Regions from separate parts of the Psychrobacillus sp. FSL W7-1457 genome, predicted to be linked through region 3. Evidence: riboswitches for the same ligand, from Rfam matches in the RefSeq annotation. Region 3 holds a riboswitch; each other region holds the start of a gene.
What was found. Region 3 has a riboswitch for S-adenosylmethionine ahead of NSQ95_RS02435 (5-methyltetrahydropteroyltriglutamate--homocysteine S-methyltransferase). Riboswitches for the same ligand answer to the same signal wherever they lie in the genome.
Positions count from the first base shown of each region.

Region 1: another riboswitch for S-adenosylmethionine. It lies ahead of NSQ95_RS01025 (PLP-dependent transferase); the one in region 3 lies ahead of NSQ95_RS02435 (5-methyltetrahydropteroyltriglutamate--homocysteine S-methyltransferase).
Region 2: another riboswitch for S-adenosylmethionine. It lies ahead of NSQ95_RS13585 (methionine ABC transporter ATP-binding protein); the one in region 3 lies ahead of NSQ95_RS02435 (5-methyltetrahydropteroyltriglutamate--homocysteine S-methyltransferase).
Region 4: another riboswitch for S-adenosylmethionine. It lies ahead of metA (homoserine O-succinyltransferase); the one in region 3 lies ahead of NSQ95_RS02435 (5-methyltetrahydropteroyltriglutamate--homocysteine S-methyltransferase).

Region 1 covers NZ_CP151993.1:187,000-194,724, forward strand. The annotation lists gene NSQ95_RS00990 (lysoplasmalogenase) at 1-283, opposite strand, end outside; gene NSQ95_RS00995 (RDD family protein) at 870-1,274, opposite strand; gene NSQ95_RS01000 (M3 family oligoendopeptidase) at 1,301-2,998, opposite strand; gene NSQ95_RS01005 (DUF2087 domain-containing protein) at 3,146-3,901, shown strand; gene NSQ95_RS01010 (hypothetical protein) at 4,017-4,418, shown strand; gene NSQ95_RS01015 (YdcF family protein) at 4,506-5,093, opposite strand; gene NSQ95_RS01020 (glycerol-3-phosphate acyltransferase) at 5,112-5,753, opposite strand; SAM riboswitch class I at 5,898-6,014, shown strand; gene NSQ95_RS01025 (PLP-dependent transferase) at 6,136-7,428, shown strand; gene NSQ95_RS01030 (homoserine dehydrogenase) at 7,553-7,725, shown strand, end outside.
Region 2 covers NZ_CP151993.1:2,767,668-2,775,392, forward strand. The annotation lists gene NSQ95_RS13575 (MetQ/NlpA family ABC transporter substrate-binding protein) at 1-587, opposite strand, end outside; gene NSQ95_RS13580 (methionine ABC transporter permease) at 601-1,269, opposite strand; gene NSQ95_RS13585 (methionine ABC transporter ATP-binding protein) at 1,262-2,287, opposite strand; SAM riboswitch class I at 2,379-2,483, opposite strand; gene NSQ95_RS13590 (thioredoxin family protein) at 2,523-2,843, opposite strand; gene NSQ95_RS13595 (toprim domain-containing protein) at 2,854-3,204, opposite strand; gene gcvH (glycine cleavage system protein GcvH) at 3,281-3,661, opposite strand; gene NSQ95_RS13605 (arsenate reductase family protein) at 3,735-4,097, opposite strand; gene NSQ95_RS13610 (acyl-CoA dehydrogenase family protein) at 4,334-6,115, opposite strand; gene NSQ95_RS13615 (acetyl-CoA C-acetyltransferase) at 6,201-7,376, opposite strand; gene NSQ95_RS13620 (3-hydroxyacyl-CoA dehydrogenase/enoyl-CoA hydratase family protein) at 7,405-7,725, opposite strand, start outside.
Region 3 covers NZ_CP151993.1:487,457-495,181, forward strand. The annotation lists gene NSQ95_RS02390 (spore coat protein CotJB) at 1-96, opposite strand, end outside; gene NSQ95_RS02395 (hypothetical protein) at 93-311, opposite strand; gene NSQ95_RS02400 (AEC family transporter) at 537-1,442, opposite strand; gene NSQ95_RS02405 (MarR family winged helix-turn-helix transcriptional regulator) at 1,656-2,075, shown strand; gene NSQ95_RS02410 (DUF3147 family protein) at 2,063-2,410, shown strand; gene NSQ95_RS02415 (helix-turn-helix transcriptional regulator) at 2,607-2,807, shown strand; gene NSQ95_RS02420 (DUF3169 family protein) at 2,807-3,505, shown strand; gene NSQ95_RS02425 (DUF6019 family protein) at 3,520-3,702, shown strand; gene NSQ95_RS02430 (hypothetical protein) at 3,841-4,140, opposite strand; gene NSQ95_RS02435 (5-methyltetrahydropteroyltriglutamate--homocysteine S-methyltransferase) at 4,241-5,347, opposite strand; SAM riboswitch class I at 5,463-5,565, opposite strand; gene NSQ95_RS02440 (ABC transporter ATP-binding protein) at 5,638-7,374, opposite strand; gene NSQ95_RS02445 (ABC transporter permease) at 7,616-7,725, shown strand, end outside.
Region 4 covers NZ_CP151993.1:1,871,704-1,879,428, reverse strand. The annotation lists gene metA (homoserine O-succinyltransferase) at 390-1,298, opposite strand; SAM riboswitch class I at 1,444-1,547, opposite strand; gene abc-f (ABC-F type ribosomal protection protein) at 1,632-3,500, opposite strand; gene NSQ95_RS08990 (RAxF-45 family protein) at 3,609-3,740, opposite strand; gene NSQ95_RS08985 (hypothetical protein) at 3,816-4,043, opposite strand; gene NSQ95_RS08980 (sporulation protein) at 4,168-4,563, opposite strand; gene NSQ95_RS08975 (AI-2E family transporter) at 4,569-5,765, opposite strand; gene NSQ95_RS08970 (LCP family protein) at 5,833-6,783, opposite strand; gene msrA (peptide-methionine (S)-S-oxide reductase MsrA) at 6,959-7,480, shown strand; gene NSQ95_RS08960 (hypothetical protein) at 7,626-7,725, opposite strand, start outside.

The sequences.
Region 1 (7,725 bases), 300 kb from region 3:
TGAACGCAAAAATATAAACAATATGTCCTATTAAAAATGTGATGAGACCAATAATAAACCAATAAATTAGTCCGTCTGCTAGCATACATATAAATAGCCCCGAAATAATGAGTGTCTTATAGCTCTTGGGTAAACCAGGTGGTTGAACACTTGCAAAAAGAATAATAAGCAACATAGGAATAAGTTTGAACATTATTTTAATACCAACCGGATCATGAGGTATCAAAAATATATAAATAATTCCCATAATCGCAATTGTAATTGCTAATATTTTACTCGACATAATAACACCCCTTTATACTTACATTCGTTATCTTCTATGAATTACCTGCTATTGTATGAGAGTATAGGCTAAAAAATGTTATTAAAAAGACTATGTTAAAGGTTAGGGTTGATTTATGATGCAAAATAATCTTAGATCAGAGAGTAGAATTGATTTTTCGCCCCAGCCGGATGCTTTCCTCGGGGTGAGCGATAAGCCATCACCCATCGCTTACGCGCGTGGTTGTGACGACTTATCTGTCTCACTCATCCCGTAGGAGTTGCCGTCTGGCGCTCCAATCAATAAACGGGAACAGCTTTAGCATCGATCGCTAAAGAATTTACTCGCTAAACAAAGCTGAAAAACTGTCACCAACCCCAATTTCATCATCTATTTATGTTCTTAATAGCCATTTGAAAGTTCCTTTGTTTATGTTTACAGTCACTATAAAAAAATTGTTAGTCTAAATCAACCAATAACTTTAACAAAGCTTTAAAAAATAAGGCTAGATAAAAGAAGATGGTCGTGAAGGGAATCACGACCATCTTCTTTTCTTTTCATTAGTATCAAAAATAAAGTGGGGATGATAGAAGGTTAAGTTAACTGCTCATGAATAAGGCGAATCATGAGTTACATAAGTACCAGCTATAAAATCATGAAGGGATCTCTTATCCTCGCGTAAACCGACCATAAAACAGCTCACAATTAGACCAATACCCAAAGTTATCCCATAGACAATTCCTGCTATTATAACTCTTTTTACCATCGTCCAAACGTCTACACTAGACCCGTCTACTTTAACGATTCGTACTCCTACAATTCGTTTGCCTATTGTGTATCCTGCCCATAAAATAGGCAAGATAAAAGTATAAAAGTTTTGTCCTATGGTCGTAAACCAAGTATCACTTTCTCCGAACAAAAGTAAGCTAATAATTGCCAATGGTATACCGATAATAATTCCATCTAATAGACCTGCCCCAACTCTTATCCAAAAACCTGCTGGGTTAATCATAACTTATAAACTCCTTATTTCTAAAATTAAAGTGAAGCATCATCTACGCTGTTTAAGTAATCCTCAATTGTACCAATGACAGACTCGACACAGCCTTCTTCAAAAGGAGAAATGAGATTAGCTTCTTTTACAAGCTTAGTGAAGGACATAGAGCCCCCTAGTTTACAAAGGTGTAAGTAATCCTTCCAAGCGGATTCACGATCTTCTCTTGAACGTTTCCAAAATTGGAATGCACAAATCTGTGCCAACGTATAATCGATGTAATAGAATGGACTTGCGTAAATATGTCCTTGGCGCTGCCAGAAGCCACCAGCCTCATAATAACTGTTCCCATCATAATCACGATGAGGGAGGTACGTTTGCTCAATTTTTCTCCATGCTGCCTTTCTTTCTGCTGGTGTCATTTCTGGATTTTCATATACGACGTGCTGGAATTCGTCTACGGCCACACCGTAAGGAAGGAACAAAAGGCCACTGCTTAGATGGGCAAATTTATATTTCTCTGTTTGCTCTTTGAAGAAAAGCTCCATCCATGGCCAAGTAAAAAACTCCATGCTCATCGAGTGGATCTCGCATGATTCAAACGTTGGCCAGATATATTCCGGTATCCCAATATTTCTACTTGTGTAAACCTGAAAAGCATGCCCGGCTTCATGTGTTAAGACATCAATATCTCCAGATGTTCCATTAAAATTAGAGAAAATATAAGGAGATTCATAGTCATCGATAAATGTACAATATCCTCCAGCTTCTTTCCCTTTTTTAGCTTCTAAATCCATTAGATCTCGGTCAATCATAAATTGGAAGAATTCAGCTGTCTCTGGAGAAAGCTCCTCATACATTTTCTTTCCGTTATCTATAATCCATTGTGGAGAGCCTTGTGGAGTTGCATTCCCAGTTAAAAAGTTAAGTGGTTCATCATAAAATTTAAGCTTCTCTACACCAATGCGTTTAGCTTGTCTTTCATGTAGCTTATTGGCAAGAGGGACTATATAATCACGAACCTGGTCACGGAATTTCTTTACCATCTCTGCATTATAGTCGATTCTGTTCATTCGAATATACCCAAGCTCTACAAAGTTTTTGTAGCCAAGAGTAGTTGCCATCTCATGACGTAGTTTGACAAGTTGGTCATAGATATCATCGAATTTGGCTTCGTTTTCTTCGAAAAATCCACCGGAAGCTTCTCTAGCTTTCTTTCTTATTTCACGGTCTGTCGACTCTGTGAACTTTCCAAGCTGTGCTAGTGTATATTTTTCTCCCTCGAACTCAACTTCTGCAGATGCAACAAGCTTAGAGTAGTCAGAAGTTAGTTTGTTTTCCTTTTGCATTAAGCCTATAAGTTCGGAAGAGAATCCTTTAATTTGAAAGTCTGCCAAATCAAATAATTGGCTGCCCCATTTTTGTTCTAGCTCATTACGGTATGGGGAAGCTACAAGAACCTTGTAGTATTCTGTGACAAGCTCATCTACCTCGGGACTAATTTCATCTAAAAAATCGCGTTCCTTTTGATAAAATTCATTGTTTGTATCGATAGAAGCTCGGATATAAACAAGGTTTGCTTGGGTAGAGAAGTCGTTGCGAATCGAGTTAATCTCTTCAATTATTGAATTTTGCTCCTCTACAGAAGAAGCCTCCTTCATTTTATCCAATAAACTATGAAATGCTGTCTTCATTTCTTGTAAATCTGGTCTTTTATATTCGTACTCTTTAAATGTAACCACTGTATTTCCCCCTAATTTTTGTAATCCTCACCTTTCAATTGTTTATTATTTTCAGAAAAATTGCAACAGTATTATTTTATTTGATTACTTATAGACAATAATATAAAATGTTTATAAATAAATAAACAAAATTAAGGAGTGTTTGTTATGAATGCGGTTGAGAAATTTATAGAAGCTTCTATGGAAGATATGAAAAGAGGATATGTGGAGGAACTAGAATGCTATCAATGTTTATTGTGTGGGGAAAAAGTAGAAAAAGGTTTGATTTATCCTGAAAATCACGTACTTTATGAGTCGGAGAAATTTATGAAGCTTCATATAGAGCAACAACATATCTCTGTGTTTGACTATTTAATTGGCTTAAACAAAAAGCTAACAGGCTTGACGGATCACCAAAATAGCTTGCTAAAACTGTTTTATGAAGGGAGAAGTGACTTAGAAGTTCAAAAGGAGTTAGAGATAGGGAGTGCCTCAACTATTCGAAATCATCGTTTTGTTTTGAAGGAGAAGGAACGCCAAGCAAAGATATTTTTGACGATGATGGAGCTGTTGAAGGAAAAGGACAGTCATGCCCCTAATTTCCTTCCAATTCATAAAAACGCTACGATGGTAGACGATCGCTACAATATAACAGCCGAAGAGCAGGCAGAAGTAGAGAAAAAGTTCTTCCCTGGTGGATTAAATGGGCGGATGATTAAGTTTCCGAAAAAGGAAAAGCAAAAGCTAGCAACACTAAGAGTAATTATTAAGCATTTTGACAAGGAAAAACAGTATAGCGAAAAAGAAATAAATGAAATTCTAAAAAGCATATACGATGACTATGTGACCCTTAGACGCTATTTAGTTGAGTACGGGTTTTTAGATAGAAAAGATGATGGTAGTGTTTATTGGGTAAAGGGGTGAGGAAGAAGTGAATTGAATCCAATTATAATTAGAGAAGAATACAGACCATATATAAAAGTATTGAAAGGTAACTTATTCCACCCTTGTCCGTCTAACAATGTAAGGAGGGGATAACGTGAGACTACCAGCATTATTTTTGGGTTTGATCATTTTCGTTTTATTAACTGCTGTTGGATGTTCTAATTCATTAAATACAGAAAAAATAGAAGTTCATGAAACTAAAAATCCTGACGCTGAAGAGGTTTTAACATTAGACCCTGAAGCCGATATATTTCAGCTAGATGGTGTGATTTATAAGACCGGAATTGATTGGGTTGAGGAACTTACTTTAACAAAAGGCGAGCAAGTAGGGGAAATAAAAAAAAGAAATGATTCAGACACAGACTTTGAAGACGAAATGTCGAATAAGCTCCCTGTTGGTGCAAAGATCTTTTCAACTATAGAAAAAGAAGGTCCTATTTTACTCGTAGAGTTAGAAGGTAAACTTCTGAAATACTATGCACTGGTAGAGGGTTAATAAATTTCCTATATTTCGAAAATGAGCGAGCCGAGGAAGGGAGGAAGGGCAGCGTAGCTACTCTTCTTTTTAATCCTTCCCTTTGTTTTATTCTCCAGAGACAAAGGTTTTGAGCAAGGCTGCTCTTTCACGCAAACGCAGTTTTGCCTCTGAAATTTGTGGTGTCCTAGCAGCTACCACATCAGCATTCCATCCTATTCCTTCGGCTATAATTTTTGCGCGCTGTAAATGGAAATCACTCGTAATAATGGTGACAGAGGTAACGCTGTCAGGGAGAAGCTGTTGGGAGTATAAAAGGTTTTCATACGTAGAGGTAGATTGATCTTCTACTATGATTCGACTCTCCTTAATTCCATTCTCTACAAGATAGTTCTTCATCACTATAGCTTCCTCTATATCCTCATCTTGTCCCTGTCCTCCAGTAACAACAAGTTTTACAGCTGGATACTTTTCAGCATATTCTAGTGCTGCTTCCAAACGATAAAGAAGTGCTAGAGAAGGTATATGTCCTTTTTTTACCTTTGCCCCTAACACAATGGCATACTCATTGGAACCGTCTGCCTTAGGCTTCAACCCGTCCTCGAGCCATTTGCTTGTAAGCATCCACATACCTAATCCGCTCGATGCGATTATTATTAATGGAATGACCACAATCCACCTCTTTTTTTTGCTCATTTAACTCACTCTTTTCCTTTAAAGCGAAGGCTTCTTTTTCTTTATAACGGAGGAGATTTTTGTCTCTTCCTTTCGTAATAATCGTTGGACATTTTCTATGTGTAAGAAGGAAGCCATTAAAAATAGGAAGCCAGCTATTAAAATTGGCCCTGCTCCATCTGCTGTCCAGACAGAGGCTCCTAAAAATATGAGATAAAAAAATAAAACTCCTATCAACAAATAATCCGTTAAAAGTGTAACGCAGATTAATATAAGCAATCCTGCCAGTCCGACCGGCCAGTGTAATGCAAGTAAAACCCCGATGATGGAAGCAGTGCCTTTCCCACCTTTAAATTTTGTGAAAACTGGAAAGTTGTGTCCTAAAATAACCGCGGCACCAGCTAGATAAAGAAGTAGATCCAGCTCTGATGAACTAAACAAGCTCCACTGCTCAGAAAGTACACGTACGCCAATAATCATAATGGCACCCTTTAATATATCTATGACTCCCACTAAAACACCATACTTCCAACCAAGTACGATAGTAGCATTGGATGCTCCGGAATTATTTAGGCCTTCTTTTTTTATATTAACTCCACTCATCCATTGAGCGAGTTTAGATCCATGTAGCGAACCAATAATGTAGCCTGTTAGGAGAATGCTAACAATCCAAACAACCATTCTATGACACCCCTTATAAAATTATTCTATCTATTATATTAAACGATTAAAAAAAGAAGAAGTTTCAGAATTTTTATAAAATGACTTGACATCTAAATATATGGAGACTTATACTGTGTAACAAGATGGAATACTAATCAAATACTCTTATCAAGAGTGACTGAGGGAATAGGCCCTAAGAAGTCCGGCAACCACCAAGTTCTATAACTTGGAAAGGTGCTAAATCCTACAAATTCTTTAATAGAATTTGGAAGATAAGAGGAGGAACATGTCATCAATTTGACCCCTCTTCTTAATTGAAGAGGGGTTTTTATAGTTGTCAGTTCTATAATCCTCTCTGGCCTCCAGCATCCATCTAATCTACTAAATCGGAGGAATTCAAATGACTAATCTTCAAAAAGAAACACTTCTATTGCACGGTGGACAAACGCCTGATCCAGTGACAGGATCTAGAGCAGTACCTATTTACAAAACAACCTCATATGTATTTCAAAACACAGAGCATGCACAAAATCTATTTGCCTTGAAAGAGACTGGTAATATCTATTCCAGAATCACAAACCCAACAGTAGATGTTTTTGAACAAAGAATTGCATTACTGGAAGGAGGAACAGCAGCAGTAGCACTTTCCTCAGGAGCAGCAGCCATAGCATTTTCTATTTTGAACATTGCTGGAGCTGGAGATGAAATTATAGCTGCTGAAAACTTATACGGAGGAACTTTTAATCTATTTGCACATACACTCCCACGTTATGGGATTACAGTAAAATTCGTAGATTCCTCTGACCCAGAAAATTTCCGTAAAGCTGTTACAGAGAAAACGAAAGGCTTCTTTGCAGAAATCATTGGAAATCCAAGCTTAAATGTTCTAGACGTAGAAGCTGTTTCAAAAATTTCCAATGAAGTAGGAGTTCCATTATTAGTAGATAACACATTTGCTACACCTTTTGGTTCAAATCCTATAGAGTATGGAGCTAACGTTGTTATACATTCTGCAACGAAATGGATTGGAGGCCATGGGACAACAATTGGTGGTGTAGTAGTAGACGGAGGGAATTTCAATTGGAACTCCGATAAATTTCCGGGATTTACAGAGCCTGATGTTACTTATCATGGGCTACGTTATGGAATCGACGTACCAAATGTGGCATTTGCAATTAAGCTAAGAGTTCAGTTGCTTCGGGATTTTGGTCCTACTCTTAGCCCAGAGGCAGCATTTTCCTTTCTTCAAGGACTAGAAACACTTCACTTAAGAGTGCCAAAACATAACGAAAATGCACAGAAGATTGCAGAGTACTTAAATGCAAATGAGGAAGTGTCATGGGTTAACTACTTAGGGCTTGAAAACCATCCAACGCACGAGCTGGCTAAAAAGTATTTAAAAAATGGCTTCGGTTCTATTCTGACATTTGGAGTGAAGGGAGGCAGAGAAGCAGGCAGACAAATTATTGATAATATTGAAATTTGGTCTCATGTTGCTAATGTAGGAGACGCAAAATCCTTAATTATCCACCCGGCTTCTACTACTCACCAACAGCTTACTCCAGAGGATTTAGAAAAAACAGGCGTTACAGAGGACCTAATCCGCTTGTCTGTTGGCTTGGAGGCAGTTGAAGACTTACAAAATGCACTCGAAAAAGTACTTTTGAGAAAAACAAATGTCCTCTCTAGGTAGAATTATATTGTATAATGAATAAAAATAGTCTACAATATGTAAAATAGTCAATAAATTTATTGAAATATTACACAAGTGCGATTATTTATATTCAATTGTACAGATTCATTTTGGAGGAGACAGCATGGCAAAAATAAAAGCAGCGATTTTAGGGTTTGGAACAGTCGGCCAAGGGATTTATCATATCGTAAATGAAAAAAGAGAAGACTTAAAAAAGTCATTAGGGTTGGATATTGAGATTTGTGCAATCCTGATAAATAATTTAGCAAAAGAAAGACCTGAAACTCCAGGAGTTTT
Region 2 (7,725 bases), 1.7 Mb from region 3:
AGCAATGCGTCGCCTTCATTGTTTTCATATAGCTGAACCATTAAAGCAGCTTCGTAGTTTGGATCGAATTCTAGGTTTTTCGGGTTGTCTATAATGTCATCAATTTCTGCTTTTGTTTTATCTATTCCCTCAGCAAGTGTAATTAGCCCTTCTGCTTCTAGCATTGCTAGCACACGGCCATGGTCAGCAACCGAATTACTCATTAGGATCGTTGCTCCTTCAGGAAGCTCTTCAATCGAATCATACTTTTGAGAGTAAAGACCAATCGGCTCGATATGGATGCCACCAGCATTTACGAAGTCATAGTCGAAATCATTCATTTGTGATTCTAGATAAGGAGCATGTTGAAAATAATTGGCATCTAGGTCGCCATTATTTAAGTCTTTATTTGGTAGTACGTAATCTTGGTACGTTTCAATTTGAAGCTCAATGCCTTGTTCTTCTAAAATAGGTACTACCTGCTCTAAAATTTCTGCGTGCGGTACGTTAGAGGCACCAACAACTAATTTGTCGCTATCCTCATCACCACAAGCAGCAAGCGTTAATGCACTAACAGATAATAAAACCCCAGCCAATAATTTTTTCATTTTCAATCTCTCCCTATCTTTTATCAATTTTTGTAGTAATAATATCGCCAATCCATTGTAGAATAAAGACGATGATTAATATTAAAATAGTAGCAATAAGCGTTACATCTCCGCGTCCACGTTGGAATCCATCTAAAAATGCTAGATTCCCAAGTCCTCCAGCTCCAATAATTCCCGCCATTGCTGTATAACCAACTAGTGATATACAAGTTACGGTAATACCAGATACTAAGGCTGGCATCGATTCTGGCAATAAAACCTTCCAAATGATTGTAGAGGTTTTAGCACCCATCGATTTAGCTGCCTCTAAAACACCCTTGTCGATTTCTCGTAGTGCGATTAAAACCATACGGGCATAAAATGGAGCCGCTCCAATTACTAATGCAGGGATGGCCGCATTCGGACCACGCATCGATCCCGTCAACAACGTTGTAAATGGTATCAACAAAATGATTAAAATAATAAACGGAATAGAACGAAAAATATTGACTACTCCACTGGTCAACCAGTTTGCTATTTTATTTGCCCATGCTTGGTGTGGGCTTGTCAAAAATAATAATAGTCCTAAAATTAGTCCAAAGATTGCTGTTAGGACTGTAGAAATTGCGGTCATATAAAGGGTTTCTATAGTGGCTTCCCACATTTTAGGCCAATCAACATTTGGAAATAACGATTCAATCATTGTTGATCACCTCAGTTTTAACTTTTTGCGAGTGGATAAATTGTATGGCATCTTCCACCGCTTGTTCATTTCCATCAATTTGCAGGATTAGTGTCCCGAACGCCCCACTTTTCGTATGAGAGATGTTCCCCTGGACAATATTTACCTCTAAATCGAACTGTTTGATTAATCTTGAAAGAATTGGTTGCTCTGTAGTATCTCCAACAAAAACGAGCTTAACTAGCTTGCCATTTGGATAAAGCTGAACTAAATTCTGTATCGTTTGTACAGGTTGGTTTGAATCAGAAATTTGAGAGACGAAACGCTTAGTAATAGGCTGTTGTGGCTTTTGGAATACCTCAAGCACATCTCCATCTTCTACAACTTGACCATTTTCCATAACCGCTACTCGGTTACAGATCTTTTGAATAACTTGCATCTCATGTGTGATTAACACAATGGTTAATCCTAATTTTTCATTAATGCTTACGAGCAAGTCTAAAATGGAGTCGGTTGTTTCAGGGTCAAGAGCCGATGTTGCCTCATCACAAAGCAATACCTCTGGACCATTAGCCAACGCTCTTGCAATTCCTACGCGTTGCTTTTGTCCTCCAGATAATTGAGATGGGTAAGAGTCTCCTCTTCCTTCCAATCCAACAAGGCTTAATAGCTCTTCTACTCTAGCTTTTCTTTTGTCCTTTGAGACACCTGCAATTTCTAAGGGAAATGCTATATTTTCAGCGACTGTTCGCGACCAAAGTAAATTGAAATGCTGGAAGATCATACTTACTTTTTGACGAAAGCTTCGAAGCTTATCCTCATTAATAGATGTAATTTCCTGGCCATTCACTGTAATATGGCCATCTGTTGGTTTTTCTAAACCGTTTAACAAGCGGATGAGCGTACTTTTACCCGCTCCGCTGTATCCAATAATCCCGAATATTTCTCCACGCTGTATGTCCAGATTTACACTGTCAACTGCAACGATTTCTCCTTGCTTCGTAATAAATCTTTTCGAAACTTCTTTTAAACTAATCAAGTAAACCTGACCACCTTTCCTAATAAAAAACCCCTTCTGCAAAAGAGCAGAAGGGGTGTATGTTATCTATTTAAAATAACGTTCATCCATTCTCTCATTTCCCAAAGCTATTGCTTTGCGTGACTTGGCACCATTTCACTTTCGTGACGGTTGCCGGGCTTCAAAGGGCACTTCCCTCCACCTCTCTTAATAAGAGCGACACTATTAAATTGTGTTTTCAACATAACGAATATTATCATAGGTTTCCATCTTCGTCAATAGCCTTTATTGTTTCCAATAAGTAAGGAACTGATTGAAAAGCATAGATTTTCTTTACCACTTTTCCTTGTTTTGTAATAAGAAGACAAGGTACGCTTTCAATTTCCTGTTCTATCGCCAAATCACCTAGAAAATTAATATTTGCTTGACCAATTGGATAGGTAACCATTTCTTTAATAACATTCATCATTTTACTTGCTACCTGACACGTTCCACACATAGGCGTATAGATGTAAAACAAGGTAAGTGTTGAATTGTTTTTAGCGCTATCCCATTGTTCTCTAGTCCATTCGTTCATACACATCATCCTAAGGTAAAAATTCTTTTTTCACCTTAATATTAACACGTTTTAATATAGATGCCAAAACCTTGACCGGAGTATTCGCAACTTCGCCATACGTAGGATTGGTATACAGGTGAATGGCCTCTGGATACTCCTTCCTAACAACCGAGCGAATTTGTTCTCCCGATTTATCTGCATCTAGAAAAGCATAAATCGGCAAGCCATCATAAGGGCTTAATAGCTCCTCCAATTTTACATCGGATATCGTTCCATTAGTACATATAATTTCTGGAGATTCATCGAGAAGGCTTAATAATTGCAGCTTATCAGACCTACCCTCAACGATAATTATTTTATCACTAAATACATGTGCCATTTAGCTTCTCTCCCAACTTATTGCCTTTCCTTTATTATATGAAAAAAACGCCGATTATTAACCGGCGTTTTCATTATTACTCTGCTATTAATTCTTCGTACTTCTCAGGAGATAATAAGCTGTCCACTTCTGATACGTCAGAAGGCTCAACCACGATCATCCATGCATTTTCATAAGGTGATTCATTAACAAATTCGGGGCTATCTTCTAGCTCAGTATTTACTTCTACTACTTTACCACTGATAGGTGCATATAGTTCTGAAACAGTTTTCACGGATTCAACACTACCAAAAGCGTCTCCTGCCTTGATATCATCGCCAACTTGTGGAAGTTCAACGAATACGATATCTCCAAGTTCAGATTGTGCAAAATGAGTAATTCCAATACGGACATTTCCGCCCTCATTTTTTACCCATTCATGTTCAGCTGAGTACTTAAAATCTTTAGGTACGCTCATAAATAAACCCCTCTCAAATAATTAATCCATTCTATTTAATATTCACATATTTTGATAGTAAATACAAGGTGCTTTAAGAGGTTTTCCACATGTCTTCAAACTGCTCTTCTTTAAAACCAAGCGTTAGCTTGTGTCCATCATATACAAGAGGTCGTTTAATCAATTTCCCATCCGAAGCAAGCAGCTCCAACTGCTCATCCTCCGACATAGTAGGAAGCTTGTCCTTCAATTGTAATTCACGATATTTTACGCCACTAGTATTGAAGAATTTTTTCAGCTCATTATCGCCTTGTGCCACCATTTCCTTTAATAGTTCCTTTGAAGGCGGTGCGTCAACGATATGATGGTTCTCAAATGGAATATTGTTATCTTTCAGCCATTTGCTTGCTTTGTTGCATGTACTACATTTTGGATATCCGTAAAATTGGATTGTCATTTATATCTCACCTTTTTCTTTTTATCATAATAATATTTTGTTACTCATGCAAGAGAGAACAGTGAAATGCTCTCTTCTTAACTTTAAAAATATTCTTGTTTTTGCTTAGCGGTGATAAATTCCCGTGAGCGGTCATAAATCTTGCTGAACGGTTATAAACTCATTCCCCTTCATGGTAATATCGTTTTTCGGACAAAAAAGTAGCCATCTGGAGTTCCAGATGGCCACTGCTATTATTAAACTACAAATTTTTCAGCTTCGATTAGCTTAACGGAAGCTTCGCGTTTTTTCTCGATTACATTGTATGGTGTGTAGCGTGTTAGCTTGCGAAGTGCAGAAAGCATCATGCGTAAGTTATCGCCATCAACTGAAGCAATTAGTGTTTCTTTTGCTGCTGCTTCGATTTCATTGAAAGCTTCTTGGCAGAAGATTTGAGTGTATAGAAGCTTTTGTGCTGCTTTTTCTTCTCCGCTGCGTGCGATTGCTTTTTCTGTACGAAGTACTGCTGATTCCATAGCGAAGATATTATTCGCAATGTTAGCAATGTGTACTAATACTTCTTGCTCTGCTTCTAATTTAGTCCCGAAGCGTTGAGCAGCCATACCAGCAGCTAAAATACCGATTTTCTTAGCGTTTGCCACTAGCACTTTTTCTTGTGCTAATGCTTCATCGCCAACTTCCTCTGGCATCATCATTAATAGCTCTTCTTGAAGTGCTTGAGCTTTTTGAAGAAGTGGTAATTCACCCTTCATTGCTTTTTTCAGGAATGTTCCTGGTACGATTAAACGGTTGATTTCGTTTGTACCTTCGAAAATACGGTTAATACGTGAGTCGCGGTAAATGCGCTCTACTTCATACTCTTGCATGAAGCCGTATCCACCATGTAATTGAACTGCTTCGTCAGCAATATAGTCTAGAACCTCAGACCCTACTACTTTGTTAATAGAGCATTCAATTGCATACTCAGCGATTGCAGCTGCAATTTTTGTTCCATCTTTTTGATCTTCTTCGCTCATTTGACTCATACGATCCTCGAAGTAACCAACTGTACGATATATTAAGCTTTCTGTCGCATATAGCTTAGAAGCCATAGTTGCCAGCTTTTGTTTAGTTAAGTTGAATGAAGAAATAGGCGTTTTGAATTGTTGACGTTGGTTAGAATAAGATATAGCAAGCTCTAATGCACGTTTAGAACCACCAATCGTACCTACACCTAATTTGTAACGACCTATGTTAAGAATGTTAAATGCAATAATGTGGCCACGACCGATTTCACCTAATAGGTTTTCAACAGGAACCTGTGCATCTTCTAAGATCAATGTACGAGTAGAAGATGATTTAATACCCATTTTCTTCTCTTCTGCACCTACAGATACTCCTGGGAATGTTCTTTCAACGATAAATGCAGAGAATTTGTCTCCGTCCACTTTTGCATAAACAACGAATACGTCTGCGAATCCTGCGTTAGTGATCCATTGTTTTTCACCATTAAGAACATAGTGAGTGCCTGCTGCGTTTAGTTTAGCAGTTGTTTTTGCTCCAAGAGCATCTGAACCTGAGCCTGGCTCCGTTAAAGCGTATGCCGAGATTTTTTCTCCAGATGCTGAGTTTGGAAGGTATTTTTTCTTTTGCTCTTCATTACCGAAAAGAACGATTGGAAGAGTACCGATTCCTACGTGTGCACCGTGAGTGATAGAGAAACCACCTGCTACTGATAACTTTTCAGCGATTAATGCAGAAGAGATTTTGTCTAATCCTAGACCATCATATGCCTCTGGAATATCAGCTGCTAAAAGACCTAAGTCACCAGCAGATTTCAATAAACGTACAGAGTGATCAAACTCATGATTTTCTAGGTTCTCCACAACAGGTAATACTTCGTTTTTTACATAGTCTTCTGCTGTTTTAGCAATCATTTTTTGCTCATCATTGAAATCCTCTGGTGTAAATACGCGGCTTGCCTCAATATCTTCTACTAAAAAGCTTCCACCTTTAATTGCATCTTGAACTTGTGTCATTTCCTTCTCCTCCTATTGTGTGTAAACGTTTGTTTAATTGATTGTGAAATGCGCCCTTCAATCAAAGCGCATTTCCCCCTTAAAATTAAAGAAGTTCAAATACTCCAGCTGCTCCCATGCCTCCACCGATACACATCGTTACAACACCGAATTGCTTCCCTTGTCTTCTAAGTTCGCTCATCATTTTTAGAGTTAAGATAGAACCAGTTGCTCCTAGTGGATGCCCTAAAGCAATCGCTCCACCATTTACATTTACTTTATCTAGGTCGATACCTAAATGACGAACGACTTGGATAGATTGAGAAGCGAAAGCTTCATTGATCTCCCAAAGGTCGATATCTTCAATAGATAGACCTGCAATTTTTAATGCTTTAGGTACCGCAACGATTGGTCCGATCCCCATTACGTCCGGAGCCACGCCCCCAACTGCGAATGAACGGAATTTTGCTATCGGCTTTAAGCCTTGTGCCTCTGCAATTTCACGATCCATCACTAAGACTGCGCCTGCACCGTCCGAAGTTTGAGATGCATTACCTGCAGTTACAGAACCACGTACGTTGAATGCTGGTCGTAATTTTGCAAGTGTTTCTACTGTTGTTCCTGGACGTACACCCTCATCCATTTCGAACATAAATTTTTTCGTTTGCGCTTTGTTGTTTTCATCTACGAAATGCTTGATCACTTCAACTGGAACGATATCATCGTTAAACTTACCAGCTGCTATTGCCGCTGCAGCAAGCTGATGTGAACGAACAGCAAATGCATCCTGGTCTTCACGGCTCACATTATATTTATTCGCTACCTGCTCTGCTGTATGCCCCATTCCCATATAATATTGAGGCGCTGTTTCTGCTAAATGAGCATTTGGTCGAATGACATTCCCCATCATAGGAACCATACTCATCGACTCTACTCCTCCAGCAATAATTGCCTCGGAGTGGCCTAACATAATACGTTCAGCCGCATAAGCGATTGATTGTAGACCTGAGGAACAGAAACGATTGATTGTGATCGCTGGTGTTGTATCTGGAAGTCCAGCAAGCGCACCGATATTACGAGCCACGTTCATTCCTTGCTCTGCTTCAGGCATTGCACATCCTAAAATTAAATCATCTATTGGGCCGTCGTATCCGCCCGCTCTTTTTAACGTCTCTTTTACCACCAATGCCCCGAAATCATCTGGGCGTACATTAGCTAGAGATCCTTTTTTCGCTTTACCAACTGGTGTTCTTGCACCTGCTACGATAACTGCTTCACGCATGAGTTCTCCTCCTTTTACCTAACGCAGTCTAGTTGCGTAATGGTTTACCTTTCACTAACATGTGCTGCATTCTTGCCTGAGACTTTGGATTTGCAACTAAGCTTAAGAAAGCTTCGCGCTCTAGGTTCAACAGATACTGCTCATCTACTAAAGTACCGTATGGAACCTCGCCGCCAGCGATGACATACGCAAGCTTTTTAGCGATTTTCAAGTCATGCTCACTAATATATCCAGATAAGAACATGCCTTCTGCTCCTAATAACAATGCTGCATATCCAGGAGAACCTACCACTGGTACCTTTTCACGAATCGGCGCCTTATAGCCTGCTTCTGCTAGAGCTAGTGCCGC
Region 3 (7,725 bases):
TGGATGTGTATCGGTGTAGAGAGTCAGCTCTACGACAACAAAATCCATTTGTTGAACTTGTTTTAATAGATTCCATTGGTGATCGCTTGATGTCATGATATTCCCTCCTCCCTATAAAACCCATCAACAAACTGAGGCCATAAAGAGCCTTGCATTAATGCTTCTGCTGGTGTATTTTGCGGTAATCCTGGTTGTTGAAAATTAGTAAATAGCTGTGGAGGAAGTACAAACTTTCTAACTAAAATAGGGGGGCAAGGATCCCGCGGAGAAACGTATGGCTTATAACTACCCCGAAACTGCCAATTTTCCATCTTTAATCACTCCTTCAAACCAACCTATGTAAAAAAAAATGAAATAAGACTAGATGGACAACCCAAAAAACAATTTTTAATAACTACTGTAGCGTCTCGGCGGGCAAGGATATATGTATTTGTTACAGGTGCCTGGCACCTGTAACATTCTCTACTCTTTGGATACTTCACAAAAAAAGACCACCTAGGAAGGTAGTCAGTAAACGCACTTTAGAGCTATAGAAATTAAATTCCGAGAAAAAACAAAACGAATGGAATGGTAAGGATACTGAGAATAGTAGTTATAAAGGTTATAAAGGATACTAAATCTGGTTCAGTTCCAAACTGTAAAGAAAGCATTGTTGTGTTTGCAGCTGTTGGCATAGCAGCTTGAATGATAAAGACCGTTTTAAGTAAGTCATTTACCGGCAGAAAAAACATAATGGCTGCTGCCAGTAGAGGTGAAACAAACATTCGAATAACCGTTGCAGTCGTAACAAATCGATATGCAACCTTTTTCCTTGAGATCACTGCCAATTGCATACCGAGGACAAGCATGACGGTCGGTATAGAAGCATCTGCAGCTAGTCCCACTCCTTCCATTACTGATTGAGGAACAGTCACATTTAGCACTTGAAGGAGAACTCCCAGTAAGGATGCATAAACAAGAGGCATTCTTAAAACCTTATGTACAGCTTGCTGCCAGGTATTTTTTTCCTCTCCACCTAAAGAGGCAAAAAAGATTCCAATGGTGTTCATGATCAAACCGTGGAAAACCATTATCACAACAGCATAATCAAATCCAACAGCTCCCAAAGCAAAGAGAACAACTGGTGCACCATAGTTCCCGCTATTAGGAAAAACACTCCCTAAAATTAGTGCTGCTAACTGAGGGCGGGTCGTCTGCATAAAAAGGGAAGAAAGCCATACGACTCCCAATAAGCAAAAGGTCAAAAGAAGACATGCCCCCAAAATATATACATAATCAATAGACAACTCATGTGTATAAAACGTACGAAATGCTAAGAAAGGAGACATAAGATAAAGCGCAGCAGATGAAATAGATTTAATATCAAACCCTATCAATCTCTGTCCTATAAAACCAATAAAAAAGATAATAAAAACCGGCAAAATAATCAGCAATAAATCCATCCAAACCCACCCCTTAACCATATCTTCAAATATTACAGGTGCCAGGCACTTGTAACAAAAATAAAAACAAAACAAACCCAACCCCAAAACTAGTCCGGTATCCGTAATATATATATAACTATATCATTTGTGGAATCTTTTTTCTGAAATAGTTTTAAGGGTATGTTAAAATTATATCGTATTATACGATATAAAAAACGGGGGGGATAAAAAATGAGTATACAATCAAATCAACTAAATCAGTATTGGACTGACATTTATTTTTATTTACATTATCCACATGTGGATAAAATTACTCATCAAGCAGTACGAATACTTCAACTTCTGGATAAACATTCGGATGCTGGAATTAATGAGGTAGCAAAGGTTTTGCAGATTTCACATAATACTGCGTCAGAACATATTAAAAGACTAATTGAGAAAAATTATATAATTAAAGAGAAAAGTGGAGAGGACCAGAGAAGAGTTATACTTCGCTTAACGGAAGTAGGGGCAGATGTTTTATATCGAAACACAAGTTTGGATGATCAAAAGTTATCGAAGATTATGAATCAACTCTCGCAGGAAGAAAAAATAATAATTGAAAAAGCATTTCAAACCTTAAGTGAGGTAGCTAAAAAATGTACATTTTAATGAAGGTTATTATATCCGCTATTATCATAGCTATGGTAACGGAGATTTCAAGGAGATTTCCCACCTATGGAGGTATTATTGCAGCATTGCCTTTAGTGAGCTTACTAAGTATTGTTTGGCTGTATGTTCAAGGAGAGCAATCCTCTACGCTTAGCAAGTTCGCTTTAGGAGTGCTATGGGGATTCCCAGCAACCGCTGTAATGCTACTGATCGTATATCTGGCATTACAAAATTCTTTGCATCTTTTTGTTTCCCTCTTGTTAGGGATTGCTGGATGGTTATTCTTCTTATACATACAAGAAACCGTGGTAACTTATATTAAGCACATCGTCTAATGAGGGGCTGGTGTTGTTGCTACAGCACAGGTGGCAAACGAGGAAGCGCTTGTTTTAAATAAACTAAAAGAAATTGCAAAAGAATTGTAGACGAAAACACATTTGAATCGCATGACATTTTTTATAGTCATTTTGACAATTATAGTTGTCAAAATGACTATAATTGTATATATTGGAAAAGAGGAGGCGGGTAATGGTGAAAAGTCGTTTAAAGGAGTTAAGAGCAAGAGATGGACTCAATCAGACAGAACTAGCCAAGTTAGCTAAAATTTCTAGGCAAACTATTAGCTTAATAGAACGAGAAGAATATATGCCTTCAATATTAATAGCGGTTCGTATAGCTAGAATTTTTAATGAGCCTGTAGAAAATGTCTTTTTAATAGGGGAGGAAGAATAATGAAAAAGGTGTTCACAACAATTGTTAGTTTACTGCTTGGAGGGGTAGCTGGTTTTACGATTACTTTTGCTATCATGATGGGTAAAGATGAGGTTCGAGAAGCATGGGACCATCCTGTAAATCTGATTTTATATATTGTTTTGGCTACGATCCTAACTCTTTTAGTAATCGGTCTTGTGTTTATAGGGAAGATAAAAACAGTGAATTCCCAAACATTTGAAGGGGAACAAGAGGATTTAATGGAAGAGTACAAATACAAAAAGGTCGCTGATTTGGGCATAGCTGCTAATATTTCTCAAGTCTTGTCTATATTAGCGGTTGCAGTTTCTATTCTAATGACAAACAATACAATTTTACAAATTGGTTTTATATTTTTGTTCTTAGCTAGCTGGATAACCCCAATGTTTAGTGCAAATTTTATAAAGACAAGTTATCCAGAAAGAAACCTTCCGAGCATCCATTCAAAGGATTATGAGCAACGGCTGATGGACTCTATGGATGATGGGGAGAAGTACGTGACTTTACAAGGACTTTATAAATCGCATCAATTATTCAACCTGTTTATGCTCACTGGTATTATTTTAGCTGTTGCATTTTCTTACTTTAGCGAGCAATCTCAAATTTTTTCTATAGCAGTAATGTGCTTAGTCTTACTGGTAGTGAATACAAGCTATTTAGTAGTTGTACGCAATAAATAAGGGGGATTTTAAAAATGACTACGGGACAATTGCTTTTATGGATAATAGGTTTATCTATACTTTTATACTTTATTATCAAGTGGGGAGTAAAAAATGGGATTAATGAGTCTATGTTAGTCTCAGAGGAAGCTAGAAGGAAATATCGACAGGAGCAAGAAGACAAGGTGCAAAGGTCCATAGACGATTTAAAGAACTAAGATTTCGTATTTCGGTAAGCCACCACTACAGAAATCCAATCAGCTATGATGGCTTATCTGTTATACTTGCTCGCTGTTTGTTTATTAAAATAAAAACTGATACCTGTCTCTAAAATAAGACAAGTATCAGCAACTTAGTTATCCTGCATGGGACCATGTAGTAGGGGTTCCTGCTTTTGGGCAGTTTGGAAAAGTGGAGCCAGCCTCCAGAAAAGCTTCATCTCCATCTTCATCCACATAGCGACCAGATGTAAATACTTCCTGCCCTGAGCTATGGGTATGACTTTCAGAGCGTTTCCAATAAGTAACTACTTCTGTGTCGGGGCAAGAAGGGAATTTCGAACCCTTTTCTAAGGTTCTAGTTGTACCAGACTCACACGTATAATTACCGGTTTCTTCTACGACATCATCTGTTGTATATTCATAAACTTTACTCATCATACATTCCTCCTATATAGAACTGATATCTTATTTAAATAGATACCCTAACAGGCAAATGTAAAAACATTTCTACTAACGTTATCCACATGTGGGTAAGTCAGTTCCAAACATCCTTTGCTATTTGGACTACATGGCGAATTTTTGCCCATTGTTCCTCTTCAGTTAATATGTTTCCTTCCTCTGTAGAAGAAAATCCACATTGAGGACTCAAGCAAAGCTGTTCTTTTGGTACATATTTAGTAGCTTCTTCGATGCGAGCTTTAACTAATTCTTCTTCCTCTAGGTCCCCATGCTTAGAGGTGATCAGCCCTAGTACAATATTTAAATCCTTTCTATTAACATGTCGTAAAGGCTCAAAACCACCAGAGCGCTCATCGTCAAATTCTAAAAATAAACCATCCACATTTAATCCACCGAATATAGTTTCTGAAACTAACTCATAGCTTCCGCTTGTGATATAAGTGGATCGGAAATTTCCCCGACAAATATGCATGGTCACTAGCATATCAGCTGGTCTTTTAGAAATAGACTCATTAATAGCCCTTGCAGAAAGGGATAAGGCTTGCTCAAGCGATAACCCCCTGTCCTTTAAGGAAACGAGGCCTTCCTCGGAAAAGGAGGTAGCCCATGAAGTATCATCAATTTGAAGATAACGACAGCCCTCATCGTAAATTGCTTGAATAAAGCCTTGATAAGCTGTGATTAAGTCAGAAAATAATTCCTCATCATTGTTGTAAACCCCTTCCTCAAAGGCTGCTCGATAATAAAGCATGTTCGGACTAGGGATAGTAAATTTTACAACAGCATCCCCAGCTGCTTCTTTTAAAAACTTGAAATGCTCAATCATGTAGTGGGTACTAAAGCCAATTTTTCCTGTCACCTTAATACCATGAGCTTTTGTTTGCACCCCTTTAAAGGAGAGTCCTTGATCGGTTTCATAAAATTCCACGCCATCAAGTCCGCTTAAAAAATCGAAATGCCACCATTTTCGACGAAACTCTCCGTCTGTAACTGAAAGTAGTCCAGCTTCCTTCTGTTTTTCTACGAGTTTAATAATTTCTTCATTTTCAATTTGAGTGAGTTGTTCTAAGGATATCTCTTTTTGTTCAAATTGAGCCCTTGCTTGCTTTAAACGTTCCGGTCTCAGGAAGCTTCCCACATGATCTGCTTTGAAAGGTGCTTTTACAAGTAATTGATTTGTCATATTAAATTCCTACCTTCTATTTATATTATGTTGCTAGTAATCCTGACTATAAAATCAAATAAAAAGAGGGCTCGCTTCATAAGAAGAGAGCCCTCAATATATATTGAAGTCATTCTTCTTATCTTCAAGACTTAATGTCTATTGGATTTAGCACCACACCTAAAAGGCTGGTTGCTGAGACATCATAGGGCCAATCCCTCCGTCTCTCTTGATAAGAAATAAAATATTAAATTGTCTAAATATAATAAAAATAAGTTTAACATGGGTTTTAAACTATTTCAAGGGTTACCTTACTTAGGGATAGCTACCCAGTGACCGTTAGAAACCTCTACAAGCTCAGAATTCTTTAATTGATACTTGTCAGTAACATTAGACTCTTCCAGGAGCACACGCTTTTTCTTGGCCTCTACTTTTGGGTCAGGGATTGGGATGGCTGCTAAGAGAGACTTAGTGTACGGGTGCTGTGGATTAGTATAAAGCTCCTCACTTTCTGCTAGCTCTACAATTTTTCCAGAATACATGACAGCAACACGATCACTTATATGTTTTACCATGGACAGGTCATGTGCGATAAATAAGTATGTCAGGCCTAGTCTGTGCTGTAAATCCTCCAGGAGCTCTACAATCTGTGCTTGTATAGAAACATCTAAAGCCGATAGAGGTTCGTCACAGACGATAAAATCTGGCTCAACCGCAAGTGCACGAGCGATACCTATACGTTGTCGCTGTCCTCCAGAAAACTCATGTGGATAACGTAATGCATGCGAGGGGTCTAAGCCTACCAATACTAGTAATTCCTCTACTCGTTTCTTTCTTTCCTCTGCATTTTTGCTTAGACGATGAATATCTAACGCCTGCCCAATAATGTCTAGTACCTTTAATCGAGGATTTAAGGAAGAATAAGGGTCCTGGAAGATGATCTGCATATGCCGACGCATCGTTTTGAGCTCATTTTTACTTAAACGATTAATGGCCATCCCTTGATATAGCACATCTCCATCTGTAGGCTCGTGTAATCGAAGAATCGCTCGACCGGTAGTAGATTTACCTGAGCCCGATTCTCCTACAAGACCAAGAGTTTCTCCGGGCTTTATAAAGAAGCTAATATCGTCGACCGCTTTTAAGACATTCCCGCGACTTACTTGAAAATGCTGTTTTAAAGATTTAACTTCTAGCAGCGGCTTTCCATTTTCTAATCCAATAGAACGAAGAGGAGGTTTCTTCGGCTTTTTCTTCTCGTCTAAACGAGGCAAGGCATTTAATAGTTTTTTCGTATAGTCATGCCTTGGGTTAGCAAAAATTTCTTCAGTAGTTCCTGTTTCAACGATTTCTCCATTTTTCATCACTGCTACCCGGTCACACATTCCAGCGACAACTCCAAGGTCATGAGTGATTAAAATAATAGAGGTCCCAAAGCGCTTCTGCATATCCTTCATTAAATTTAATATTTGAGCTTGAATGGTCACGTCTAACGCAGTAGTTGGCTCATCTGCTATAAGTAGCGTGGGCTTACACGCTAAAGCAATGGCAATCATAACTCTTTGACGCATACCGCCAGAAAACTCATGCGGATATTGGTTATAACGTTCTTCACTATTTTTAATTCCTACAAGCTTGAGTAGCTCAATTGCTTGTGCCTTTCCCTCTTTTTTCGAGAGCTTTTGGTGCTTAATAAGGCTTTCTGCTATTTGAACGCCGATACGAATGGTTGGATTTAAAGAGGTCATCGGATCCTGAAAAATCATACTGATATCTTTTCCTCTAATACCTTCCATTTCCTTCTCTGTTTTTGTGTGAAGTTGTTCCCCTAAAAACTCAATGGAACCATTTTTCATGAAAGAAGGGGGAGAAGGTAAAAGGCGCATAATGGAACGGGCCGTGACGCTTTTTCCACTTCCAGATTCTCCGACTATGCCCAATGTTTCTCCTTTTTTGACTTCAAAACTAACCCCTCGAACAGCCTCAAATTCATTATCATTTGTTAAAAAGGAAATTTGTAAATCCTCTACTTTTAAAATAGTTTCCATGAAAACCACCTATCTGAATGAAATCTTCGTATTGTTTATAATTCATGCTCTGTTGTTAGAGAGCGTATATTTAAAGTAATATGAGCGGTTTCTACAAAAAAGAAGACTAAACACGCACATTAGTGGCGCATTTAACCCTACTCTAAATAGACTAAATAATTTGCGTTGACTTAATGGTAGTTCGAATCTATACTATACTATACCACTCGGATTTATACAATATAGAGAGGGGGTATTTAGTATGGGAAGAAAATTTTCTTCCAACGCATTTAGTTTTACCTACGGAAGACTACAACATCATTCCTTCTATAGTATTTTGTTATTTTTACTTGGTTTGCCGGTTCATATAAT
Region 4 (7,725 bases), 1.4 Mb from region 3:
CAATGTCTCTTCCATTTTGTCTTCCCTAATATTTGAATAAATAAAACTAAAATCAATAAAAAACTCCTGAATATTAAAACAGGAGTTTATATGTGTCAATTTCAAAATTCCTGTTTGTATAGAAAAACACGAACAATTAAAAGAGAACAATGAAATTTATCTGATTTTTAATAATAAAGTAGAATTGATTTTCGCTCATATCGCGGACGCTTTCCGTGGAGTGAGCGATAAGCCATCACCCATCGCTTTCGCGCGTGGTTGTAACGTCTTTATCTGTCTCACTCATCCCTACTTACGTCTCCGCCCTCCGCTGCAATCAATATTTATAATGTTCACTTTTAATCTTTAAAATGCTTTTTATGAAATTGACTCGTATATAATTTTTCTATTTACTCCCATTTATAAGGAGTAGCCTGATAAACATAGTAATTCAACCAATTAGAAAATAATAAATGTGTATGTGCCCTCCATGTATTTAATGGCTTATTAGAGGGATTATTATTTGGGAAATAGTATTTGGGCATCTCAATATCTATTCCTTTAGTTATGTCTCTATGATATTCCTCTGCTAATGTGTGCGCATCATACTCTAAATGACCAGTGACCATCACCATTTTATTGTCGTTCGATTTTACAAGAAACACACCTGCTTCCTCCGAAGTGGATAAAATAGTTAGTCGCTCATGCTTTTCTATTTCTTCTTCAGATACAGAAGTGTAACGAGATACGGGAGCATTAAACTCTTCATTAAATCCTCTTATTAAATTCTCCACTTGGTCAGTTAATATATGCCGATACACTCCCGAGCATTTACGAGAAAGTGTGAATTTATCTATACCAAAATGATAATACAGTGCAGCCTGCGCGCCCCAACAAATATGTAAGGTGGAGGTGACATTGGATTTAGACCATTCCATTATTTCCTTCATTTCATTCCAGTAATCGACCTCCTCAAATGGCAACTGTTCTACTGGAGCACCAGTTATAATCATCCCATCAAACTTTTTTTCTCTTATTTGATCAAATGTCGTGTAGAAAGTATCCAAATGGGTTTTGCTGGCATTCTTGGATTCATGCGTCGCTGTATTCATAAAGGTTATATTCACTTGTATAGGGGTATTCCCCAGAAGTCTTAATAGCTGAAGCTCCGTTTTTTCCTTCTCAGGCATTAGATTAAAAATAATAATGTTAAGTGGACGGATGTCCTGCTTGTAAGCACGCTCTTGATCCATGAGAAAAATTTTTTCTTCTTTTAACAGCTTAGCTGCAGGTAATTGTTTCGGAATATTGATAGGCAATGACTTTCCCCTCCCAATGAAATGCGCAAGAGCACCTGTGATTTCGCCTCAAACTAAGTAGGAAAGCGAACAGGAGCAAGGCATTTGTTAAAATAAATACCTCTCTTTCCATGTAAGAAAAGAGAGGCAGGAATTTGCTAACTAGCTCTTATCTTCCAAGATCGTCTTGTTAGGAATTAGCACCTTTCTGTACAACAGAGGTTGCCGAAGTATCACAGGGCCTAATCCCTCCACTTCTCTTGATAAGAATATTAAATTGTTTAAATTATTCGTTAATAAGTTATATTAGCATGCTCTATTACTTATATCAACCCATTTTACAAAGTATTCGGGTCATTCTGCTAAATCTAGCCATTTTTCTAATAATTGCTCCAATTGCTCCTCTACCCGAAGTTTTTCCAAGCTTAATGCCTCATAATTTTCCCAGTCATTCTCTATGCTAATTTGTTTTGTTAGCTCACCTATAACATTTTCGAGCTCACTTATTCGCTTTTCCAAAGGAATTTCCTTTTGTTGTTTGGCAGGTGTTGTTTCTTTTAATGGCTGATCGATTATTTCTTTCCTAATATTTTCTTTCGAGCAAAACTCATTCCATTTTTCCCTTGCCCATTCGTAAGGGCCTTCAAATGTGGTAAGCACGCCATGCTCTAGCCAAGCAGTCCTTGGAAATAGTTTATTTAGAAAATATCTATCGTGAGATACAGCAATAATAGTCCCTGTAAAATCATCTAGCGCTTCCTCTAATACCTCTCGTGAATCAATATCAAGATGATTCGTTGGCTCATCTAATATGAGACAATTTATATCTTGATGCATTAGCTGAGCAAGACGGAGTCGCATTCTTTCTCCTCCGCTTAAATCAGCAATTCTTTTAAAAACATCCGCCCCGTAGAACATAAACTTCGCTAAAATGTGTCGAGCCTCTCCTTCTGCCACATTTACTTCAGCTCTAAAAATATCTATTAAGCGAGCTTTGGGATCTGTTATTTCGAAATGTTGAGAAAGATATCCTTGGCGCACATTACTACCAAATCGAGCTTCACCCGAGTCTATTAACTCTACTCCCCTGAGAATATTCAAAATGGTAGTTTTACCGGTTCCATTCCTACCAACGATTGCAAGACGGTCCTTCCAATGTACATGAAGTTCTGCACTGTTTAATAACATTTTTTCACCAAAGCTTTTGAAAGCCTCTTCCATTATGACAACTTCTTTTCCGCTTCGGGGTGCCGCATCAAAAGATAGACTCATTTTCTTAGGGTCTATTAGAGGTTTACGAACCTTTTCCATCCGCTCTAATGCCCGTTCCATATTCCTCGCTTGACGGTGTAAACTTGCATTTGGAGGAACTGCTTGGTTAGCCCATATCCTTAATCTTTTTATCGCTTCTCTCATTTTCTTTATCTTTTTTTGTTGCTCCTCATACTGTTGAAATTCACGAGTAAGTTTTTCTTCCTTTTCGATTAGAAAAGAAGAATAATTACCATGATATTTCGTAAGCATACCATCCTCAAGATCTGCAACTTTTGTAACTACCTTATCTAAAAAATATCGGTCATGTGAAATAATAACCACTGTACCTGTATAACTAACTAAATACTCCTCTAACCACTCTATTGCAAACAAATCCAAATGATTAGTCGGCTCATCCAACAGTAAAAGGTCTGGTTTGGTTAATAGTAGCTGTCCAAGCATTATTTTCGTTTGCTCTCCACCACTTAAACTTGAAAATGGCTGTTCTACAAAATCACCTAGCTCTAGCCCTTCAACTACTTTATCAATTTCCGAATCAATCGTATATCCGCCCTGTAACGTGAATTTTTCCTGTATGTCTCCATACTGCTTTAGAAGTATTTCCATCGCCTCAGCATTTACCACTGCTAGTTCGTTTTCAAGTATACTCATCTTTTTCTGTAGTAGCATAGTATCCTCGAAAGCATCATATAACAGGTCTTTTCCTTTAACGCTTTCTGAAAAAGTAGGAATTTGGGCTAAATAACCTATTTTCGCCCCCTTTTTAAAAGTGATTATTCCATGATCAGGTTTTTCAATACCTGCTATTAGCTTAAATAGCGTTGTTTTCCCACTCCCATTTCGTCCAACTATTCCTAATTTGTCCCCCACTTTAATATCTAATGACAGATCATCAAATATAAGATTCCCACCAAGCATTTTACTTATTTCCTGTATTTTGCATATCATTATGTTTCGCTTCCTCTCCAAATTATTGCTGGAAGCATTTTTCTGCATACAAAAAGACTGCTCGAATAAGCGAGCAGTCTTCTAATGTGGTTCAGAAAGAATGGCTTATCAGCTGTGAATTTCATGTAATTGTCTAAAAAAGGACAGACTGGTCCCGTTAGTAGCAAATCCATGAGTAATCGCACATGATGTGGATAAAAATTCCAATATAAATCCATGTGCATTCACAGTGTTTTTCATTCTTCCTTCACCTCCGTTCATTAATGTAAGATTATTTTAACATATTCCATTATTTCGTACAATGTGAATTTTTATTTATTCGTAACCTTCTAATCCCTCTAAGCCAGGATCATTCAATTCATTCGTATTTGGCATTCCTTCATCATTCTCTTTATTGACTTCTGCATTTCCTGATTCAGGCCCAATACTTTGTCTATTATTTTCAATGATTTCAGGTGGTGGAACTTCGTTTGATGTACGATTTTCTCCACAGGCAGTTAAAGTTAACACAGTAAGAATAAATATAACTATAATTTTTTTCATGAAATACTCCTTTTGATACTGCAGCTAAAAAATAAACAGCTACATATCCTTTTCATATAGAATGGACTAAAGAACTTATTTTATCCACAAAAAAACCAGCATAAAAATGCTGGTTTTTTGCTAATTATTCTTCAATGTCAAAGTGTATTTCATCTTCGTCATTATATTCTGAGCCATTTTCAAATAATACAGTTGTTCGTAATATAAGCGTTGTCATTTCCTCTGCACCATCTGGAAGCCATCTTTCATCTGGCATGATTTCAAAAGGAATCATTTGCATATCCTTTGAAGCTACTGTGCCTACCAATTCAATAGAATGCTTGGAAACAACTTTGGGAGCTTCTCCATTAATCACTTTAAAGACTTCTAACTTAATATTCTCGATTTGCTCATAGTCGTGAACTCCATCAATATAAATCGTACCTGAAAGATTGATCCCATGTTCAATATAAGGATGATCCACCACAGTATCAATCTTAATGGATTTCACTTCAATACTGGAGTTGAATTTTTTGGCCATTATTCTCATTCCACCTTGTTATTTGTGTACTCATAGTGTTTTTCAACAACTGGTTCAAATTTATTGTACCTCTTTTTAAACATTGTGTAAAAATGGGAAACGATAACTTTTAAAATAGCATAGCCAGGTATACCCAAAATTACTCCGGGAACTCCAAACATCGCACCAGAAGTTATCAATACAAAAATTATTGTAATCGGGTGCACATGTAATGATTTACCCATAATTTGTGGCGATATAAACTTCCCTTCAATTAACTGAACAATTGTCCAGACTACTGCAAGTTTGATAAGCATGAAAGGAGAGGTAACTAAGGCAATAATTGCAGCTGGAGTTATTGCTATAACTGGACCTAAGTATGGTACGACGCTCGTAACCATTGCTATAACACCCAACAATAATGCATAATCCATTCCAATGATGGTAAAACCAATAAAAATCATAATACCTATACACATAGAGACAAGAATTTGACCCTGAATATACGAGCTGATCTGCTTATCGATGCTAGTAAATACCGACTTTATGTCATCTCTCATGCGAGGCGGGAAAATTTTCAGTACATAAGCAGGAAGCTTTTCCCCATCCTTTAAAAGATAGAATAAGATAAAAGGAACAGTAACGATTGCCAGTATAAAGCTAGTTAATATACCGATAACAGATGAAATTCCTGTTGCAATTCCTGTAAAGGTTTCCTGAAAAAAGGCACCTAGCTCCTTCGGTAAATCATACAGAAGATTAGCAACATCGGTTTCTATTTGCAAATAGTACGTGCTTATAAGAGAGTTCGTTCTCAAGAATGAATCTAAGCGGGTTAAGACTTCTATAAAATAACCTGGAAGCTCTTCTGCCAATTTAAAAAATTGAGCTTTTAAGAATGGAAACACTAAGAAAACTAATAAGGTAATAATACCAACCAAAGCTAAAAAGATGAGGAGTATACCAATCACTCGTTTAACTTTAATTTTTTCTAGCATACGCAATATTGGTCTAAGTAAATAATAGATGATGACTGCTAATATGATTGGTAGGATGACATTCCCTAAAAAAACTGTTAATGGGACAAATATGAAGGAAATTTCATCGTAAATCATGATGATTAAGCCAATCATTAAAAGCAGTATAAGCGTAAATATAGTATTACGACCACCTAAAAATTTTATGTATCTAGTTGAGAAAAAAGAAGGTTTTTCAGGTTCCAATTTTACATAACATCCTTTCCTAACTTAATTTTACGAATGAATAAATTTTATCGCAAATTTAAAAGTCCTATTCACCTAAAAAATCTTCTATTGCTTTTCTATTTTTATCTTCGTCAATTACGAGAACTGCTCCTGCGTGACTATAGTTCTTATCATAATAGCTTCCTTCTACAGGAATAGTCAGTTTATCCATTTCTAGCTTTCCACTAACGATAGCATCCAAGACTCGAATAACTTTATCTTTACGTGAATAGTCGGTTTGGATATACCCTTCGGCTGCTCCTATAAATTTCGGGATATTAGAAACATTTTGTATGGAAATTACCTCATCCTTTAATGCTTCCATTACTTTTTGTTGGCGGGCAACCCTTCCAAAATCACCTTCTCCGTCGGCTCGGAATCGTGCATAACCAAGTATTTCCTGTCCATTGAGCTGTTGTTCACCTTTTGTAAGTGAAACTCCAATTTTCTCAGACATATCCTTCTCTACATCCATTGTAATTCCTTCAGGAGCGAGAATATCTACCAATGATTCAAAGCTTCTAAAATCTATTAATGCATAATGATGGATAGGTATATCAAACATATTCTGAAGAGTTGCCTGCAATAATGGCACTCCGTCTAAATAATAGGCTGTATTTAACTTATAGGACTTATAGTTAGGAATAGCAGCATAAATATCTCGCATAAACGAAATGACTTTAACATCATTTTTTTCTTTATCCCAAGAAATGATCATCATTGTATCAGTTCGGGATTTCTCTTTCCCTCCCGCTCCGGAATCTGCTCCAAGGACTAGAATATTTTCTCGTTCACCTTTTGACCAAGCATCCCCTTTAAAGTCAATGTCCTGTTTTACTTTTGTTTCATTAGCTAAATTATAGCCCTCCCGATATTGTAAAAATGAGTAAATACCAATTGTTAACCCAGCTAGTAACAGAACAGTAAGGAATACTCTTCCTTTCCGTAGTTTTTTTTTCGGTTTATATCGTCTTTCTGTATTTCTTTCTTCAGTCATATTAAATCTCCCCTTGAGCTCTTCATCGATGCTGTTTTGATGGTGCACGTATTTAGTTTCCCATATTTATATCATACTCTTATAATAACGTATTTACAGTGCGTTGGTTTCAGAATTTTGTACAACTTGAAAAGTAATGGTAAAATCATTTTACTATAATAGGAGGGATATAAAAATGATAGAAAGAGCTACGTTCGCAGGAGGCTGTTTTTGGTGCATGGTAAAACCGTTTGATACTTGGGAAGGCATACATAAGGTAACATCAGGATATATGGGTGGTCATATCGAAAACCCCACATATGAACAAGTGAAAAAAGGTAACTCAGGTCATTTAGAGGTGGTAGAAATCCAGTATGACTCCTCTATCTTCGATTATGAGAAACTACTAGAAATATATTGGCAACAAATAGATCCAACGGATGCTGGTGGTCAATTCCAGGATCGAGGCGAAAGCTATACGACAGCTATATTCGTTCATAATGAAGAACAACGCATGCTCGCAGAAAAGTCTAAAGAGCAGCTAGCGGCTAGCGGTAAATTTTCCAAACCGATTGTTACGGTAATTCGAGATGCTGAAACGTTTTACAAAGCAGAGGACTATCACCAAGACTTCTATAAAAAAAGTCCTGATCATTATAAAGAAGACCTTGCTCAATCAGGACGCGTGGAGTTTATCGAAGAACATTGGGAAAAATAATTTAAACTTAACATCAGATTTTCAAGGTAAAATGCTGCAACTACGAGTGTATGGACTGCTGTCGTTCATACACTCATAGTTTTTGTGGGAAGGCATGTTCATCTAGCTTCCCATTGTTTAGTCACTAACTATTTTGTTTTAATGATTATTTAAAACCTTTTCCAACTACAATTTCTTTATTCAAATGAACAAAAACAATCAAATCCCCTTTTTTATCAGAATCCGTATGATTAAATGTAACTGAA